DNA from 2 places in the Clostridium sp. CM041 genome. Region 2 is predicted to be linked to the other one. Evidence: a T-box and tRNA genes for the amino acid it is inferred to sense, from the RefSeq annotation. Region 2 holds a T-box; the other holds one or more tRNA genes.
The links. A T-box is a leader RNA that pairs with one kind of tRNA and senses whether it is charged. The one in region 2 lies ahead of pheS (phenylalanine--tRNA ligase subunit alpha), so its partner is inferred to be a tRNA-Phe.

Region 1 (9,326 bases), 1.1 Mb from region 2:
TTTACTAATTCACGGAAATCCACTCTTCCATCTGCTGTAAAGTAAAATATAACTTTATTATTATCAAACGTATACTCTACATCTATGAGTTTCATATCTAGTTCATGTTTATGTATCTTATCTAAGCATACTTCATAGGCTTCCTTTTCTTTTCTTTTATTTTCTAAGTCTTTTTCTGCATCACCATCTGTAGCCTTTCTGATAACGCATTTAAGGGGAGATACTATATCGTCTTCTCGTATTTCTTTTATGCCAATAACACATTCTCCAAATTCTATCCCTCTTACGGTTTCAACAATAACCTTATTTTCCTTTTGAATATCTATACCATTTGGACTAAAATAATATATTTTACCAGCTTTTTTAAATCGTACTCCTATTACTGTAACCATGTTAAATCATCTCCTTCGCAGCTGCATATTAACGACTTCAGAAGGAGATTTAACTACCACTTATATAAGTGGGAACCTTTCCTTCTGAAAAGTCGTTAAACCTCCTGCATTTTAAATAGCATTACTTCAAACGTCAATCCCGGGTTAACGTTCTTAACTAAATTCTCCCTAGTATCATTAATTATGCTTATAATACCATTTAATTTATTAAATGAAAATATATTAGCCAATTCTTTTATACTTAATAACTTATCTATGTTAAGAATTAAATCTTCTTCTTCAATTTCTTTATATATTATGGTATCCCTAATATACGAAAGAAATGCAGTTAATATTTCTTCAAAACTTTCTTTTTGATTAGCTAATTTTTTTTCATATTTAATTAGCTCTTCAGTTCCAACTTTATTAAGATTAAGCAATATTTCCAAGGTAATGTTTCTAATATCCTTGAAATTATTATCTTGAATAAACTTTTCAGCCTTTCCTGGTATTCCATCACTAAAAGCTGTAATAACCCTTATCTCTTCTAAAGATAAATCATAATAATTTATTTTTAAAAACTCTTCCATCTCATCTACGTTTAAATTCTTTAGTTTATGTATTTGGCATCTTGATTTTATTGTATCCAGTATAACTTCAAGATTTTCACATAATAAAAGTATAATCACGTTTTTAGGTGGCTCCTCGATTGTTTTTAAAAAAGCATTTTGAGCTTGCACCGTCATTTTATGGGCATTGTAAATAATAATAACTTTCCTATCACCTTCATAAGGTTTTCTGTTAATTTCTTCAATTAAAGTTCTTATAGAGTTAACTCCTATGGTACTTTTGTTTTTTTCTATTCTCCATTCTACCAAATCAACATATTGCCTATCTTGATTTTTTCCTAAAACCTTTAATCCTATATTCTTAGCTAATATACTTTTGCCTATTCCACCCTCTCCAACTAAAAGGTGAGCATGTGATAACCTATCCGCTTCTATAGATTTACTTATTTGATTCTTTATACTATTATGACCTATTATACTCTCAAAACTCATTTTGATCCTCCATACATAGAAGCAAGTATAGATTTATATATACTTGCTTCTACTTAGTTATACCTTTATGTACTTGTCTACGTCAACTACAAATACATTTGCTCCACCTACCTCCACTTCAATAGGAAATGGCATATATACTCCAGTAGAACCAGCCACAGGTGAAGGTGATGATATTATTTGCTTTCTTTCCTTACATACTTCCTCGATAATGGCTAAAACTTCATCTACCTTTTCTTTATCAACACCCATTAGTAATGTTGTATTTCCCGATTTTAAAAACCCTCCGGTTGTAGCTAATTTTGTAACCCTAAAACCCTTGTCTGTTATTTCCTCAATTAACTCATTTGCATCATCATCTTGTACTATTGCAATAACTAATTTCATTTAATCCCACCCTTTTTATAATTTTATTTTTTTTATTCTGTTTATTATATCTTTATGTATTTCATCTACATTTCTATTACCATCTATTACTTCTATTTTACCATATTTCCTACAAATATCTAAGTAACCTTCAAAAACTTTTTTATGAAATTCATTCCCGCCATTTTCTAAACGATCTAAAGTCTTTTGCATTTTTTTTCGATTTAATCCTTCTTCATATGGGATAGTAATCATAAATATTAAATCTGCCTCTAATCCATCTAAAGCGGCTTCATTCATGCTCTTTATTCTTTCCAATCCGAGTCCGCGGCCAATGCCTTGATACACCATTGAAGAATATACAAAACGGTCGCATATAACTATCTTACCCATGTCTAAGGCTGGCTTTATAACCTCGCTAACTAGTTGAGCCCTAGACGCAGCATAGAGTAATGCCTCGCACATATAACTCATATTACAATTATCATTATCTAATATTATTTCTCTGATTTTCTCACTAATTTCTGTGCCACCCGGTTCCCTAGTTCTTACTACTTCAAATCCCAATTCTTTCAGATGCTTTTCTAGTAATTGTATTTGAGTAGTTTTCCCTGAACCATCTGGGCCTTCTAGTGCTATTAGACGCCCTCTTTCCATTCAATCCCCTCCACCACTATTAATAGTCTATTTTTCTACTGTTGCTACTTTCCCATCATTAATTCCAAGTACCGTTACATTGCATTGCAAGTAATATTCTATAACGGCTATAGTATCCTCATCTAGTCTTTCTCCAGGCATTACAATAGGTATTCCCGGTGGATATGGAACTATTGCTACTGCACTTATTTTCCCCTCTGAATTTTTTAACTCTACCATAGTTTTTTCTCTATCCATTACTTCATATGGGTACATAATTGGCATTGGCATACCATAATCTATTAATTCTACATATTTCCCCTTTAAATTGTTCATATCACAGTTTTTCAGGGCTATGTATAACACTTCAAAATCCTGCTGATTATTAAAGGGAGAAAATATTAAAACTACATTTCTACTATCACTCATTTCAGCTTGAATATTGTTTATTCTTAAATACTCTAATAACTTATGTCCACTATACCCCTTAGGTACATTTAATATATACCTAGTTAAATCCATAGTATACTTATTACCATCTTTAGTGGAATTCTCTGATGCATCTAATAAATCTTCCTCACCTATAATATGAAATTTGCCTACTCTATTGATTCTCTCTCTATTAAATTTACAGACTTTAATTAACCCTTCATAATCATTTTCACCATACTCTTGAAGATAAAATCTTGCATAATCCATAGAACACAAAAGCATATAAGATGGACTTGTACTTAAAAAGGCACTTGCATAGAAATCTACCTTACTGATATCCGTACCTTTTCCTACATGTAAAAAAGCCGTTTGCGTTAGGCTAGGTAGAGTTTTATGCGCACTCATAACTACCATATTAACTCCCATTTTCAAAGGATTTTCGGGTAATAACTTATTGGCACCAAAATGCGCACCATGAGCGGCATCTACTAATACCTTAATATTATATTTTCTAGCAATTTCAATAATGTATGATAAATCAAAGCATATACCATAATAATTAGGGTAGGTAACAATAATCCCTTTAGCATCTTTATTTTCATTAATTAAGGTGGAAAAATGCTCCTTATCTAAAGGAAAAGGAACATCATATTTTGGATGAATTTCATTTTTAATATATACTGGCTTTAGTTTTCTCATAATAATGGCATTAAATATCGAGCGATGACAATTTCTCTCTACAATGATTTTGTCACCCTCATTGAAGGATGAAAAAATCATAGCTAAGTTCCCACTAGTACTACCATTCACTAGAAAATAAGATTTAATACTTCCATAGTATTCACTCAATAATTGTTGAGACTCTTTTATTATTCCTCCTGCATGGTGAAGATTATCTAATCCATCGACCTCAGTAATATCTCCTTTTATAAAGTTTTCGTAAAGCTCCTTGCCTCTTATCGTTTTAAAAAACCCAAGCCCTCCCTTATGCCCTGGCATACAAAAGGAAACATTTTTTTCTTTTATATATTTTAACACTCCATCTACAAGTGGTAATCTTGACAATCCTTAGTCACTCCTCTTGGTATAAACTGCACCAAATTCTTTCTTATACAGTTCTTGTAATATTCATAAAAATCAGTATTAGGCTTTGATTCTATAATTCTTCCTTCGCAATTATTGCAAATTCCTCTTCCATTTATTATTATACCATCATTTAGAGGCTTTCTACATATAATACATTTTTCTTTTTTCATAATTTCCCCCTTAAACTTGCTAACTAAAAACTACCTACAGTATAGCCTCTTATACTATATTTTATTCAACTAAGTACGGTTTCTTATTTTGTCCACTTAATAATTCAAAATATATTTATCTACATTTTATGCCATAAATAGCTATATAAAATATTGTTTATTATTATAAATATATTTGTATACCTTTGGTTATACTAAATGTGTTAATAGGTATGAACATTTTGAAAGGAGCGAAGCTATGAAACAAGAAATTATAAGTTATATAAGCAGCATAAAAGAAGATATCCATAATTTATCAAATTATCTTTATACTAACCCTGAAACGAGTTATAAAGAGTATAAAGGTTATTCTTACATAATAAACATGTTAAAAACTCATGATTTTGAAATACAAGAAAACTATTCTAATATTCCTACTTCTTTTTATGCTCAATATGGAAATGGCCACCCTAAGATATGCTATATATGCAAATACACATCTAGTGAAAATGTAGGTCATATTTTTGGTAATAACGTGAATGCTAGCATTTCTATTGCGGCAGCATTAGGATTATCAAAAGTAATATCTAAAAGCGGTGGAAGTGTAATTCTATTAGGATGCCCAGGCGAGTACACAAATGGCGCAGAATTATCTTTAGCAAAGGAAAAATGTTTTGATGATATGGATGCTATTATTGCTCCTCACTGTGATACAAGCAATGCAGAAAGCGGTACCTCTATGGCTACAATTCCACTTAAACTTAAATGTCATCAAACTATTAATATTAATAATAAAGTTCTTAGTAACCTTTCATCTTTGGATGCCTATTTATTTATACTTAATACACTAAGCCAATTATTAAAAGGATTGCACAACAGGTATTTTATTGATAGCATTTCTATAGAAAATGCCTCTTCATGCATTAATGAATTTTCTGAATCAGAGGCTAAATTTTATTTGAAAGCTCCTAGCCTAAAAGAAGCTAAATCTCTAGAAAAAACTATTATAACCTTTATTCAATCACTATCTCAAATAATGAATATAACCGGAGAAATAAGTATATTTGAATTGCCTTCACAAGAGCTTTTGACTAATAAATCTTTATCAAGAATATTTACACACAACTTAAAAGAATGCGGAATCATCGATATTGCTTGTTGTAAAAATACTCTATATGGTCTGGGAATAGGTTCTATAAGTCATATTACTCCATGCATATATCCATCCATATCTATTACAGAAGATTCCTCGCTGAGTTGCCCCTCACCCGCATTTGCTCTAGAAACTCAAACAGATTTTTGTAAAAATAATATGATAAAAGCTGCACAAGCCCTTGCCTTAACTGGCCTCGACATTATTGAGAAAGAAGATTTATTAAAAGAAATTGGACTTGAATTAAAATAGTATGCAAATAAATGTTTCTTTAAAGTATCATTTGTTAATGAGCGACTCATAATTGGGATGTTGGAAATTATCCAACATCCCTTTCTCATCTTGGTAATAGATTTTGGATGAATTATACACCCTAACTCCATCTTTGGATCTATAAAATGAAAACTCAAGAAACTTAATTTCCATACTTGGTCTACCTTTGTTTCTCACCATTTACTTCAATAAATAGTTTCTTTTTTACAAATGATACATTATTATTCATCAAATGTTCGTATTCCTTAGGTTGGAACCCTACCTATGGCCTCCTTGAGCTCACCCCTCACATTTGATACCTTGCCTTTAGCTATTGGTTGGTAACTACAGTCTCCCACTGTGGACTTTCTACCTAGTTAATTTCCCATGCCGGGCACACTAAAAAAGAAGTATAATCATAGCTCAATTATACTTCTTATATATATCTATTGTTTATTTTTAAAATATGCTTTTTCTTTTAGTAATTTAATTTTATTCATAAGACCATCACTAGGCTCAAAATAAAACTTTTTAAAGTTATCTCCTACTTTATATATACAACAAAACTTACTCCTAATAAACGTAGAACAAATATACTTTTTACTGCTACTAATATGAACATCTGCACTGTAGTTTCTATATTTACCAATATAATCTATATCCTTTAATTTAATATCTTCTAGTATTTTAACCTCTTCACCTTTTATTTTATGAATAATGAATTGATCCGCTACAATTGAATACTTATACTTAACCTTACATTTTGAAAACTCCATATAACAAAGAGCAATCATTAGTGTATTAAAGAACATAGTTACAAACGTCTTAATATTTATTCTGCCTATACTCACTTTAGGGAATACGTCTGATAAGCATATAAATACAATTAATGTAATAAACAACAATATTATAGCTGAAATTTTTTTTCTTTGAACCATCTCTTTATACATGAAAGCCAGACCCCCTAAATCAATTAAAAATGCTAAATACAAATAGTTTTGTGACCAACATATGTGATTATACTAGCATTTCATATATTAATCTACTTATGCTAAGCTCACTATAGTGCGTATACCATAATATATGCCCATATACGTTACTTATACTAATACATATGTATCAGTATAGGTATTTCTAGCTTTTTCGCTATATTTCTTATTTTTAATAAATAATGTAGATATTTTATATATTTATGTCCACTAAAAAATGAACTGAGCATATCTAAAACAAACGAACCTTTACCATTTACTATAATAAATAATGAAGTTGGTAGACCTCGTGTAATTATGTTTAAACATTTATTGTACACTCCTCCGTTAGTTAGCTTAGATGGCCCTTTTCATCCTATTGACTCCACAAACATTCTGGGCGCAGCACAAAAAAACACTTTGTAATATTTACAAAGTGTTTTGGAGGCGCCACCCGGATTTGAACCGGGGAATAAAGGTTTTGCAGACCTTGACCTTACCGCTTGGCTATAGCGCCATAACTTGGTGGCTAGACCAGGAATCGAACCAGGGACACGAGGATTTTCAGTCCTCTGCTCTACCGACTGAGCTATCCAGCCACATTACCTGGCGACAACCTACTCTTCCACAAGGTCACCCCTGCAGTACCATCGGCGCATTGAAGCTTAACCTTCGTGTTCGGTATGGGAACGGGTGTTACCTTCATGCCATAATCACCAGATTGAGAATATAAATATTCTCTGAAAATTGCACAGTGAATTAGTCTTTTCGCTCACGCTCAAAGCCTCGCTTCTTCCTTTGTCAGAAGCTTAGTTTCTTTCTTACGAAAGAAATAGTTCCTGTAAAAGAAGTATATCGCATTACTTTTAATTATTTATTTAGGTCAAGCCCTCGACTTATTAGTATTAGTCAGCTGAACATGTTACCATGCTTACACCTCTAACCTATCAACCTGGTGGTCTTCCAGGAGTCTTACTAACTTGTGTTAAAAACACGCGTTATGGGAAATCTCATCTCAGGGTGGGCTTCACGCTTAGATGCTTTCAGCGTTTATCCCTTCCAAACATAGCTACCCAGCGATGCCACTGGCGTGACAACTGGTGCACCAGAGGTTTGTCCATCCCGGTCCTCTCGTACTAAGGACAGCTCCCTTCAAATTTCCTACGCCCGCGACGGATAGGGACCGAACTGTCTCACGACGTTCTGAACCCAGCTCGCGTGCCGCTTTAATGGGCGAACAGCCCAACCCTTGGGACCTACTTCAGCCCCAGGATGCGACGAGCCGACATCGAGGTGCCAAACCTCCCCGTCGATGTGGACTCTTGGGGGAGATCAGCCTGTTATCCCCGAGGTAGCTTTTATCCGTTGAGCGATGGCCCTCCCACGAGGTACCACCGGATCACTAAGCCCGACTTTCGTCCCTGCTCCACTTGTAAGTGTCGCAGTCAGGCTCCCTTCTGCCTTTGCACTCTTCGCGCGATTTCCAACCGCGCTGAGGGAACCTTTGGGCGCCTCCGTTACTTTTTTGGAGGCGACCGCCCCAGTCAAACTGCCCACCTAACAATGTCCTGTGACCAGATTCATGGCCTCCAGTTAGAACCTCAGTACTGTCAGGGTGGTATCCCAAGGATGACTCCACACAGGCTGACGCCCATGTTTCTCAGTCTCCCACCTATCCTGTACAGACAATACCGAAATTCAATGCTAAGCTACAGTAAAGCTCTACGGGGTCTTTCCGTCCAATCGCGGGTAGCAAGCATCTTCACTTGCACTACAATTTCGCCGGATGTGTTGTTGAGACAGTGCCCAAATCATTACGCCATTCGTGCGGGTCGGAACTTACCCGACAAGGAATTTCGCTACCTTAGGACCGTTATAGTTACGGCCGCCGTTTACTGGGGCTTAAGTTCATAGCCTCGCTTGCGCTAACTAATCCCCTTAACCTTCCAGCACCGGGCAGGCGTCAGCCCCTATACATCAGCTTTCGCTTTAGCAGAGACCTGTGTTTTTGCTAAACAGTTGCTTGGGCCTATTCTCTGCGACCTACTTTCGTAGGCACCCCTTCTCCCGAAGTTACGGGGTCAATTTGCCGAGTTCCTTAACAACAATTCTTCCGATGGTCTTAGGATTCTCTCCTCACCTACCTGTGTCGGTTTGCGGTACGGGCACCAATATCCTCGATAGAGACTTTTCTTGGCAGCGTGGAATCAGATACTTCAGGAATAAATTCCCTTCCCCATCACATCTCAGCGTTAAGAGCAAACGGATTTGCCTGCTTGCTCCGCCTAAATGCTTAGACACACATCCAATAGTGTGCACATCTTATCCTCCTGCGTCATCCCATTTCTAATAACGTCCATTGGTGGTATCGGAATATCAACCGATTGTCCATCACCTACGCCTTTCGGCCTCGGCTTAGGTCCCGACTAACCCTGAGAGGACGAGCCTTCCTCAGGAAACCTTAGGTTTTCGACCGTTAAGATTCTCACTTAACTCTCGCTACTCATGCCAACATTCTCACTTCTGTACCGTCCACCACTCCTTACGGTATGACTTCAGCCAGTACAGAAAGCTCCTCTACCGCGTACACAATTGTGTACACCCATAGCTTCGGTGGTAAGTTTTAGCCCCGGACATCTTCGGCGCAGGATCTCTTGACTAGTGAGCTATTACGCACTCTTTAAATGAGTGGCTGCTTCTGAGCCAACATCCTAGTTGTCTTAGAAATCCCACATCCTTTTCCACTTAACTTACACTTTGGGACCTTAGCTGATGGTCTGGGCTGTTTCCCTTTTGACTACGGATCTTATCATTCGCAGTCTGACTGCCGAAATAAAAGTATATGGCATTCG
Region 2 (9,326 bases):
CTACGGCATAAGTAACATCTGCAATTAAATTCCCAACCAAAGTTAACACTGCAAATAAGATATTTATTCCCATGAGCAGTGGATAATCACGTCCACTTACTGCAGCAATTTCTATAGGTCCTATGCCAGGCCACCCAAAAATGCTTTCTGTAATAAACGCTCCAGAAAATAATAAAGGAAGCCAAAATCCCAGTAAAGTAATAACAGGAATCATTCCATTTCTAAGAGCATGTTTATATATAACCACTTTTTCTTTAAGTCCTTTAGCTCTAGCTGTTCTTATATAATCCTGCCTTATTACCTCTAGCATACTTGATCTTGTGTATCTCATAAGACCTGCTACACTACTTAAAGTAAGTACAATTAGCGGTAGTATCATATGACGAGCTACATCTAAACCATAGGAAATGCCTGCTACTGTACTTCCAGCCGTGCTCATTCCAGAAACCGGAAGTATTTTAAGGTCTACAGCAAAAACTTTTATAAGAAGCATACCAAAAAAGAAGGAGGGCATAGAAATACCTATCAGGGCAAACACGGTGAAAAAACCATCAAATTTTGAGTACTGCTTAGTTGCAGAAACTACTCCGATTGGAATTGAGATTAATACACTTAGTATTAATGAGAGTATAGCTAGGTAAAATGTATTCCAAATATATGTGTTCATAACCTTTCCTACTGGCTGTTTAAAGTTAGTAGATTCGCCAAAATCCCCATGAAGTACTCCTCCAGCCCATCTAAGATACTGCTTATACGCCGGTAGATCTAGTCCCATTTGCTGTCTTAATTCTTGTTTTCTTTCTGGTGTTAAATGTGGGTCCATTTTACCTGTTAATGCATCACCTGGTGCCAACTGTAATATTAAAAATATTACTATAGATACCCCTATTAAAACTGGTATCATTTGCAGTAATCTTCTAGTTATATACTGCCTCATGACAATCCTCCTTTATAAACTATGCTTGGTAACCCCAAGCATAGTAAAATATAATTAAAGCATCATTTACCTATTTAGCTTTAGGTTCAATTAATTCTGCATCTGCAATTTGATAAGTAAAATTAACATATGGAGAGATGTTTATGCCTTTAACTCTTGAACTTACAGCCCACATCATTTTACATTGATCTAACAAAACATATGGAGCTTCCTCTGTGAAAAGTTTTAACCACTTTTGATATAATACCTTTCTTTCTTTTACATCCGTAGTATTACGAGCATCTGCCATTAATTTTTCACTTTCTTTATTTACCCAATTTCCTGGATTGAATCCACCGAGCTCTGCTTGCTTTTCTGAGAATAATCCTGATGGATCTGGATCAATACTTAAAGTCCAAGACATATTATACATATCAAATTTTTGTTCATCAAAAACCTTTGTACACAAAGTGTTAAATTCCATTAATTCAGGAATAACATCTATTCCTATAGCCTTCCAATTCTCCTTTACTATTGGAATTAACAATTCTACGTATTTACTTCCTTGATAAGTCATCCAATGGATTTGAAACTTTTTACCATCCTTATATCTAAAGCCATCTTCCTTTTTAATCCAACCAGATTCTTCTAATAATTTATTTGCTTTTTCAGGATTATATTCATACTTCTTTATATCATCAGTATATGCCCAAGAGACTTGCGATACTGGTGAATTACAAACATCAGCGTAACCTTTATATCTAGCATCTATAAATCCTTTTCTATTTAAACCATAGGTAAGTGCTTGACGTACTCTCTTATCTTTTAATTTTTCATTTTTAAGGTTTAAACCTATAAATCCATATCCATTATCTGGAAAAAGTTGCATATCTAAGAATCCTGCACTTTTAAGCATTTGGATATTTTCTGGTTCAGCTGTAATTCTATCGATATCTACTTCACCAGCGGAAAGTGATTGAATATTGGTTTGAGCATTAGTAACTTTTAATATTAACTTATTAATCTTAGGCGCACCCTTCCAATAATCAGGGTTTTTCTCAAAATCAGCTTCTTGACCTGCTTTATATGCTTTAAATATATATGGACCACTGCCCATCGGTTTTAAGAATGTTTTTTTTAATTTATCTATATTACCTTTTTCAAATGCATAATAACTCTTGCACATAATCCCATAAATAAAATCAGAACTTAGAGCTGGTGCTTTAACATCTGTTAATGTAAATGAAATTGTATTGTCATCTATAACCTTTATGCCTTTAACAGTTTTAGCATCACCTTTATTGTATTCCTTATACCCAACCAATTTATCTACAGCGTCTGTTCTGGGTCCATCATACTTTGGGTCACAAATAGCTGTATAAGTAAATTCCACGTCCTTTGCAGTTAATTCTTCTCCATTGCTAAATTTAATGCCTTTGTTTAAATGGAAGGTATAGGTTTTGCTATCCTTTGAAATCTCCCATTTCTTAGCTACTTTTTCTACAGGATTTCCTTTCGCATCATTTGTCAATAACCCTTCAAAAACTAATTGAGCAATATAACCATCATCTACTGAACTTTCATATATGGGATTAAATTTTCCTTCTGGTGCTGTAAATCCAACAATTAAAGTATCTTTTCTGTTTTTTGCTGTTTGTGGCACTTTTTCTGGATTTACAGCCGCTATAACTTCTGATCCTTTTAAATCCTTCGCTGCCCTCCCAACATCACTTTTACCACAACCCGATAATACTAGAGCCATTGACATTGCTAAACTTAAACATCCAGCAATTCTTCTTTTCATTGTTTTCCCCCCTTTTTTTATAAACAATTTCATATAACTTAATAATTGTTGTTAATATAACAGTCTTTAATTTCGCTATCAATATAATTATATGTTTCATGAGCATTTTAATATTACACTTTATCAACTTAAAGTCATTATAATAAAAAATAGACTCACAATTATTTTAAAAATTGTGAGCCTTTTGTAAATATATTTCTCGTCCATTAAAAAAATCGCCTTTCGGCGACATTTAAATAATTTTTATTTTTTATGTGAAGCTAAAAGTGGATTATTAATTTTCTTTTGTTTAGCTAAACTAATTTGGTATTCTATCAACTTATTTTGTGAATCGATTATTTTGTACTTATAAGATTGAAGCTTAAATCTCATTTCTTTATTTTCTGTTTTTGTTCTTCTATTTTCTTCGATACAACTTTTACTAGTCACTTGCATCACATCTAATTGTTGTTGCATCTCTATATTTTCTTGCTCTAATGTTTTTACATATTCAGTTTTTTCTGTGTTTTTACACTTGTTAAGTAATTCTTGATTATAGTCTTCCAAATGATTTAACTGTTTTTTTAAACCTTCTAATTGCTCATTCAATTCATTATCATGTTTTTCTAAAGATTCACCCTTACTCAAAAGTTCCTTGCAAAGTGACTTACTTTTAAACATATCATCACCTAAATTTAAAGCTGTTAAAATTGCCGCTGAGGAAGTACTAAGCTTTTCATTATTACCCATTATATTTTTTATTTTTTTATCAACATAACTAGCTACCATATGTAAATATTCTTCTCTTTCATCACCTTTTAAATTATATTCAACACCGTTTATCTTTATTGTTACAACGTTCATCTAAAACACCCTCTTAGACAGATTAGTTAAACTTATTGTACCACAATATAACTTTTAATAAAACCAATTTTTTGAAATTATGCATACAATTAATACAATATTCATTTGTTTTTTGAGATTGCATGAAGTGATAAAACCCCCTTATTACTAAGGGAGTTTTAGTTTACTTTCATTATCTAAGCTGCGCACCTAATTTATGCTCTAGAGATCTTAATATCTTTTCATGCACCTTGTTTACTTCTTCATCTGTTAATGTCTTGTCCGAGCGTCTATATACTATAGCATAGGCTATACTTTTCTTTCCTTCTGCTATTTGTTTCCCCTTATACACGTCAAATAATTTTACACTTTCTAAAATATTACCACCTTGCTTTACAATTATATCATCAATGTCTTGAACTAGAACCCTCTCATCAACTATAAGTGCAATATCCCTTGTTACAGCTGGAAACTTTGGAAGTGCTTTGTATTTCTTATTTAAGTCAGCATATTTATATAATATATCTAAGTTTAATTCTGCTATATAACATCTTGGCTGCACTTCATAGTTCTCCGAAACACTCGGATGAATTTCTCCAACCACACCTATAAATTCTCTCTTTACATATAGGTTTGATGTTTTTCCTGGGTGATAAGTTGGATTTTCACTTTCTCTTTTAAATGATGTATTTTTCATTCCCAAAATATCTAATACATTTTCCACTACACCTTTTAAATCCAGATAATCAGCATTTCCATACATTCCTATAGTTAATATATTTCTTTCCTCTGGAAGCTTATCTGCATCTTCATTTGGTATATACACCTTACCTATTTCGAATAACCTAGCTTCTTCATTATTCCTTGAATAATTCCTTGATAAACATTCCATCATAGATGCTATAGTTGTAGTTCTCATTATACTATAATCTTCTCCTAAAGGATTTTTTATAGTAACTACTTTTCTTAACTCACTATCTTCTGGAACTAAAATTTTATTAAATATTTTAGGACTTACAAAAGAATAACTTATGGATTGATTAAGTGCACTACCAATTAAAGAAAGCACTACTTTATCTTCTAATTTTTGCTTTTCACTTTTCCCACTTTTTGAAGTTTTACAATTAGGAATAGTAGATGGTATGTTATCATAACCATACATTCTAGCTATTTCCTCTGCGACGTCTTCTCTAATGTTAATATCAGACCTAAACGTAGGTACATGTATAACTAAAAAATCCCCAGTTATTTCTGTAGCAAGTTCTAACCTATCAAGGTATATTTTCATATTTGGCATAGATATATTAGTTCCTAAAAATTTATTAATCCAATTTGCATCTACTTCTAAAGTATGAGATTTAATTTTACTCGGATATACCTCAGTGCATCCGTCCATTATTTCACCCGCACCTAATTCTTCTATTAAATGACAAGCTCTATCCATTGCCATTTCAGCCATATTAGGATCTAAATCTTTTTCAAATTTAGAAGATGCATCGGTTCTTAAAGATAATTTCTTAGAAGCGAGTCTTATATTAACCCCATTAAAGTTTGCACTCTCAAGTATTATGCTTGTGCTGTCTTCTTTAATTTCTGAATTTAAGCCTCCCATAATGCCTGCAATTGCTATTGTTCTATCTCCATCTTTAATAGTTAAAATACTTTCATCTAAATCTCTTTCTATCTCATCTAAGGTAATAAATTTTTCTCCGTTACCCGCTCTTTCTATCACTATACCATTAGTCGTAATTTGCCTAGCATCAAATGCATGCATAGGTTGACCAAGCTCTACCATTACAAAGTTTGTAATATCCACTATATTATTTATAGGTCTAATTTCCGCTTCTATAAGTCTTTCCTGCATCCATTGTGGAGAAGGCTCAATTTTTACATTTTTTATGCCCTTTAACATATATCTTCTGCAAAGTTCATCATTAATATGAACCTTATAAATGTCTTCCACATTATCCTTGCAGGTAGCTTTATAATCAAGCGCTGGTTTTCTATACTGCGTGCCTAAAGTTGCAGCCGTTTCTCTAGCTATTCCTAGAATACTTAAGCAATCTGCTCTGTTTGAAGTTATTTCAAAATCTATTAGTACACTTTGAAGATTTAATACTTCTTTTATGTCTTTTCCAATGATGGTATCGCTTGGAAGTATCATTAGTCCATCAACTGGTTCATCAACTGCAATTCCAAGTTCTTCCTCAGAGCAGAACATACCATTTGAAACTATTCCACGGAGTTTACCTTTTTTTATTTTTAGTCCTCCATGTAACGTTGATCCGTGAAGTGCTACTGGTACTATATCCTGTTCTTTCATATTAGTAGCTGCTGTAACGATTTGAGTCGGTTCGTCTAATCCTATATTTACTTGACATATAACTAATTTCTCAGCATCCGGATGTCTTTCTATTTTTATTATTTTCCCTGTAACAACCTTCTCAATTTCAGCACCTGATATAATAACCTCTTCTACTTTTGAACCAGACATGGTTAACTTATCTCCAAGCACCTTTGGTGAAATATCTATATCTACATAATCTTTAAGCCATTTAACTGGAACTTTCATTTTATATCCTCCTAGAATTTGTATAGTATTAAATCATCTTCTGCGAAGCTGCATTATTATTTATATTTTAGAATTGTTTTAAAAATCTCATATCACTTTCATAAAGTGCTCTAATATCATCTATTCCGTATTTTAACATTGTAATTCTATCAAGTCCAAACCCGAAAGCAAATCCGCTATAAACTTCTGGATCAATCCCACAATTTCTTAAAACGTCCGGATGAACCATGCCACAACCTAAAAGTTCTATCCAGCCGCTACCGCCGCAAACCTTGCACCCTTTACCATTGCACACAAAACAAGTGGCATCCATCTCAGCTGATGGCTCTGTAAAAGGAAAATGATGTGGTCTAAACTTTGTTTCCATTTCGTCTCCGAACATTTTTTGCGTAAATAATTCTAGCGTCCCTTTTAAATCGGCAAAGGTAATTCCCTTATCTACTATAAGCCCTTCAATTTGATAAAATATTGGTGAATGAGTAGCATCCGCTGCATCGGATCTATAAACTTTACCCGGCGCTATCATTTTTATAGGCGGTTTCTGAAGTTCCATAGTTCTTATTTGTATTGGTGAAGTTTGGGTTCTTAAAACTATATTATCATTTATGTAAAAAGTATCTTGTTCACCTCTTGCCGGATGATTTTTAGGTATGTTTAATGCCTCAAAGTTATAATAATCTCTTTCTACCTCAGGGCCCTCTTCAATAACAAATCCCATAGATAAAAATATTTCATTAACTTTTTCAAGTGTTAACTCTAACGGATGTCTTTTGCCTACTGTTTGTTTTTTCCCCGGCATTGATATATCTATAACTTCACTTTTTAGTTTCATTTCTTTTTCATTGTTTTTTAATGTATCTGAGGCTTTATCTATAAGTGTCTCTATATCCTCTCTTACTTTATTTGCTAATTTTCCAACAATTGGTCTTTCTTCATTTGATAACTGTCCCATGCCTCTTAATATTTGCGTCAATTCACCTTTTTTGCCTAAATATTTAACCCTGATATTTTCTAATTCTGTTTTAATAGCAGCTCCTTTTAATTCTTCTAAAACTGCAGCTTTTATCGTTTCTAACTTTTCTTTCATAATGAATGCTCCTCTCATATTTTGATAATTCTTTATAAAACAAAAAAAACCATCCCCAATAAAGGGACGGAAAATCCGCGTTACCACCCTAATTGACTAAAAACAGTCCTCTTAGATAAATTTATCGGTTTTACCCGCTATCGGCTACTTTTTTTTCACCATTAGAACTCTGGAGTGAACTTGGATATAAAAATTTCTTAATGAAGCTCTCAGTCTAAGGCTTCTTATCCCTGTAAGTATCTTTATATTTACTTTCTCCGTCACAGTTTATTATTAATTTATGGAAGTATACAAAATATTATAACCACAACTACAATAAAATTCAACTATGAATTTAAAAATCATATATTATTTTTCTGTCTTACGACTTCATACATCATAATTGATGCAGCTACAGCTGCATTTAAAGATTCTGCACCACCAGGCATGGGAATTTTAATTTTCAAATCACATATCTCATAAACTTCGGCGCTTATTCCATTTCCTTCATTTCCAACTGATATAATAACTTTCTCTCTAAGATCTACATTATAGAAGTTTTTATCAGTATCCAACGAACTAGTAACTAGCTTAAATCCAGCGCTCCTAAGCTTTTGCACCACCGATAGATCACTATCGCAAATAACGGGTATTTTAAAAATAGAACCCATTGTGGATCTTAAAGTTTTTTCATTATAGATATCTACAGTTCCTTTTGTAATTATAACTCCTAGTGCTCCCGCCGCATGAGCTGTTCTAATTATAGTTCCCATATTACCTGGATCTTGTATTTTATCAGCTAACATATAGAAGCCATGATCATATTTAATCTCTACCGGTTTATTTCTAACTGTAGCAATAATACCTTGCGGATTATCCGTATCGCAAATACTTTTGAATAAACTGTCACTAACACTATAAACTTTAGTATTCTTCTGTAGCTTGTTTTTCATACAAGAGTTTTCATATTTTGAATCTCCTCTAGCACTTATAAAAATGTGCACCACTTCAAAACCAGAATCCAAAGCTTCTTCTACAAATCTGAAACCTTCAACTAAAAACATATTACTGTCTTTTCTATATTTCTTTTCTTTTAACTTTTTTATATCTTTAATCAATAAATTATCCTTACTTTGAATATGTTCCAAACTGAATGCTCCTTATTTAACTAGATTTTCCAACTTATTTAATTCTTCAATATTACCTATTGCAACAATAATATCACCTGGTTCAACAATATTATCAGCTGCTGGAGCAACATCAATATCATTGTTTCTTTTTATAGCCATTACATTTATACCATATTGAGCTCTTATATTTAATTCTCCCAGGGTTTTATTATGCCATTCTTCAGGACTAATAACTTCAGCTATACTATAATCAGGAGATAATTCAATATAATCTAATATATTTGATGATACTAAATTATGAGCAACGCGTACACCCATATCTCTTTCTGGAAAAACTACTCTGTCTGCACCTATTTTATATAATACTTTAGCATGCAGGGCATTAGTCGCTTTTGTTATCACATATTTTACTCCTAATTCTTTAACTAAGAGTGTTGCCAAAATGCTAGATTGGATATTAGAACCTATACTAATGACTGCACAATCAAAATTACGAATTCCAAGAGCCCTTAAGCTATTTTCATCATTCGCATCAGCTTGAACTGCATGAGTTACATTATCCGAAATATTTTGAACTACATCTTCATCAAAATCAACTGCTAATACATCATTTCCCAAAGAATATAATGTTTCAGCAACGGATTCTCCAAATCTTCCGAGACCTATAACAATAAACTGTTTTTTAATCATTAACCCCACCCCTATCCAATTAAAATTTTGCCTTCTGGGTATTTTATATTTCCCGATTTACTTTTTTTATTTTTAGCTAATGCTAGTATTATAGTAAGTGGTCCCACTCTCCCTGCATACATGGTAAGTAATATTATTACCTTTCCTACAAATGTTAATTTTGTAGTTAATCCGAGTGTTAATCCAACTGTAGCAAATGCTGAAGTAGCCTCATACAAAAAGTATTCAAAAGGAATATTCGGGTTCTGTGTAATAGATAATATCATGGTAACTGATATAACAATTGTTAGGGAAATAAGTGATACTGCAAACGCTTTATACACAAA

Region 1: it encodes a tRNA-Phe, which carries the amino acid that the T-box ahead of pheS (phenylalanine--tRNA ligase subunit alpha) is inferred to sense. The anticodon was not compared.

Annotation. Positions count from the first base shown of each region.
Region 1 is NZ_CM143648.1:2,233,831-2,243,156, forward strand. Features, by position in the region: gene ACWJJT_RS10410 (PSP1 domain-containing protein) at 1-392, opposite strand, end outside; gene ACWJJT_RS10415 (DNA polymerase III subunit delta') at 488-1,432, opposite strand; gene ACWJJT_RS10420 (cyclic-di-AMP receptor) at 1,490-1,819, opposite strand; gene tmk (dTMP kinase) at 1,835-2,455, opposite strand; gene ACWJJT_RS10430 (aminotransferase class I/II-fold pyridoxal phosphate-dependent enzyme) at 2,483-3,931, opposite strand; gene ACWJJT_RS10435 (sigma factor G inhibitor Gin) at 3,910-4,122, opposite strand; gene ACWJJT_RS10440 (zinc-binding metallopeptidase family protein) at 4,361-5,506, shown strand; gene ACWJJT_RS10445 (hypothetical protein) at 5,953-6,456, opposite strand; tRNA gene ACWJJT_RS10450 (tRNA-Cys) at 6,917-6,991, opposite strand; tRNA gene ACWJJT_RS10455 (tRNA-Phe) at 6,998-7,073, opposite strand; rRNA gene rrf (5S ribosomal RNA) at 7,079-7,195, opposite strand; rRNA gene ACWJJT_RS10465 (23S ribosomal RNA) at 7,354-9,326, opposite strand, start outside.
Region 2 is NZ_CM143648.1:3,317,986-3,327,311, reverse strand. Features, by position in the region: gene ACWJJT_RS15710 (ABC transporter permease) at 1-937, opposite strand, end outside; gene ACWJJT_RS15705 (ABC transporter substrate-binding protein) at 1,008-2,720, opposite strand; gene ACWJJT_RS15700 (cell division protein ZapA) at 2,964-3,563, opposite strand; gene pheT (phenylalanine--tRNA ligase subunit beta) at 3,736-6,114, opposite strand; gene pheS (phenylalanine--tRNA ligase subunit alpha) at 6,182-7,201, opposite strand; T-box leader at 7,261-7,474, opposite strand; gene ACWJJT_RS15685 (TrmH family RNA methyltransferase) at 7,543-8,328, opposite strand; gene ACWJJT_RS15680 (potassium channel family protein) at 8,341-9,000, opposite strand; gene ACWJJT_RS15675 (TrkH family potassium uptake protein) at 9,012-9,326, opposite strand, start outside.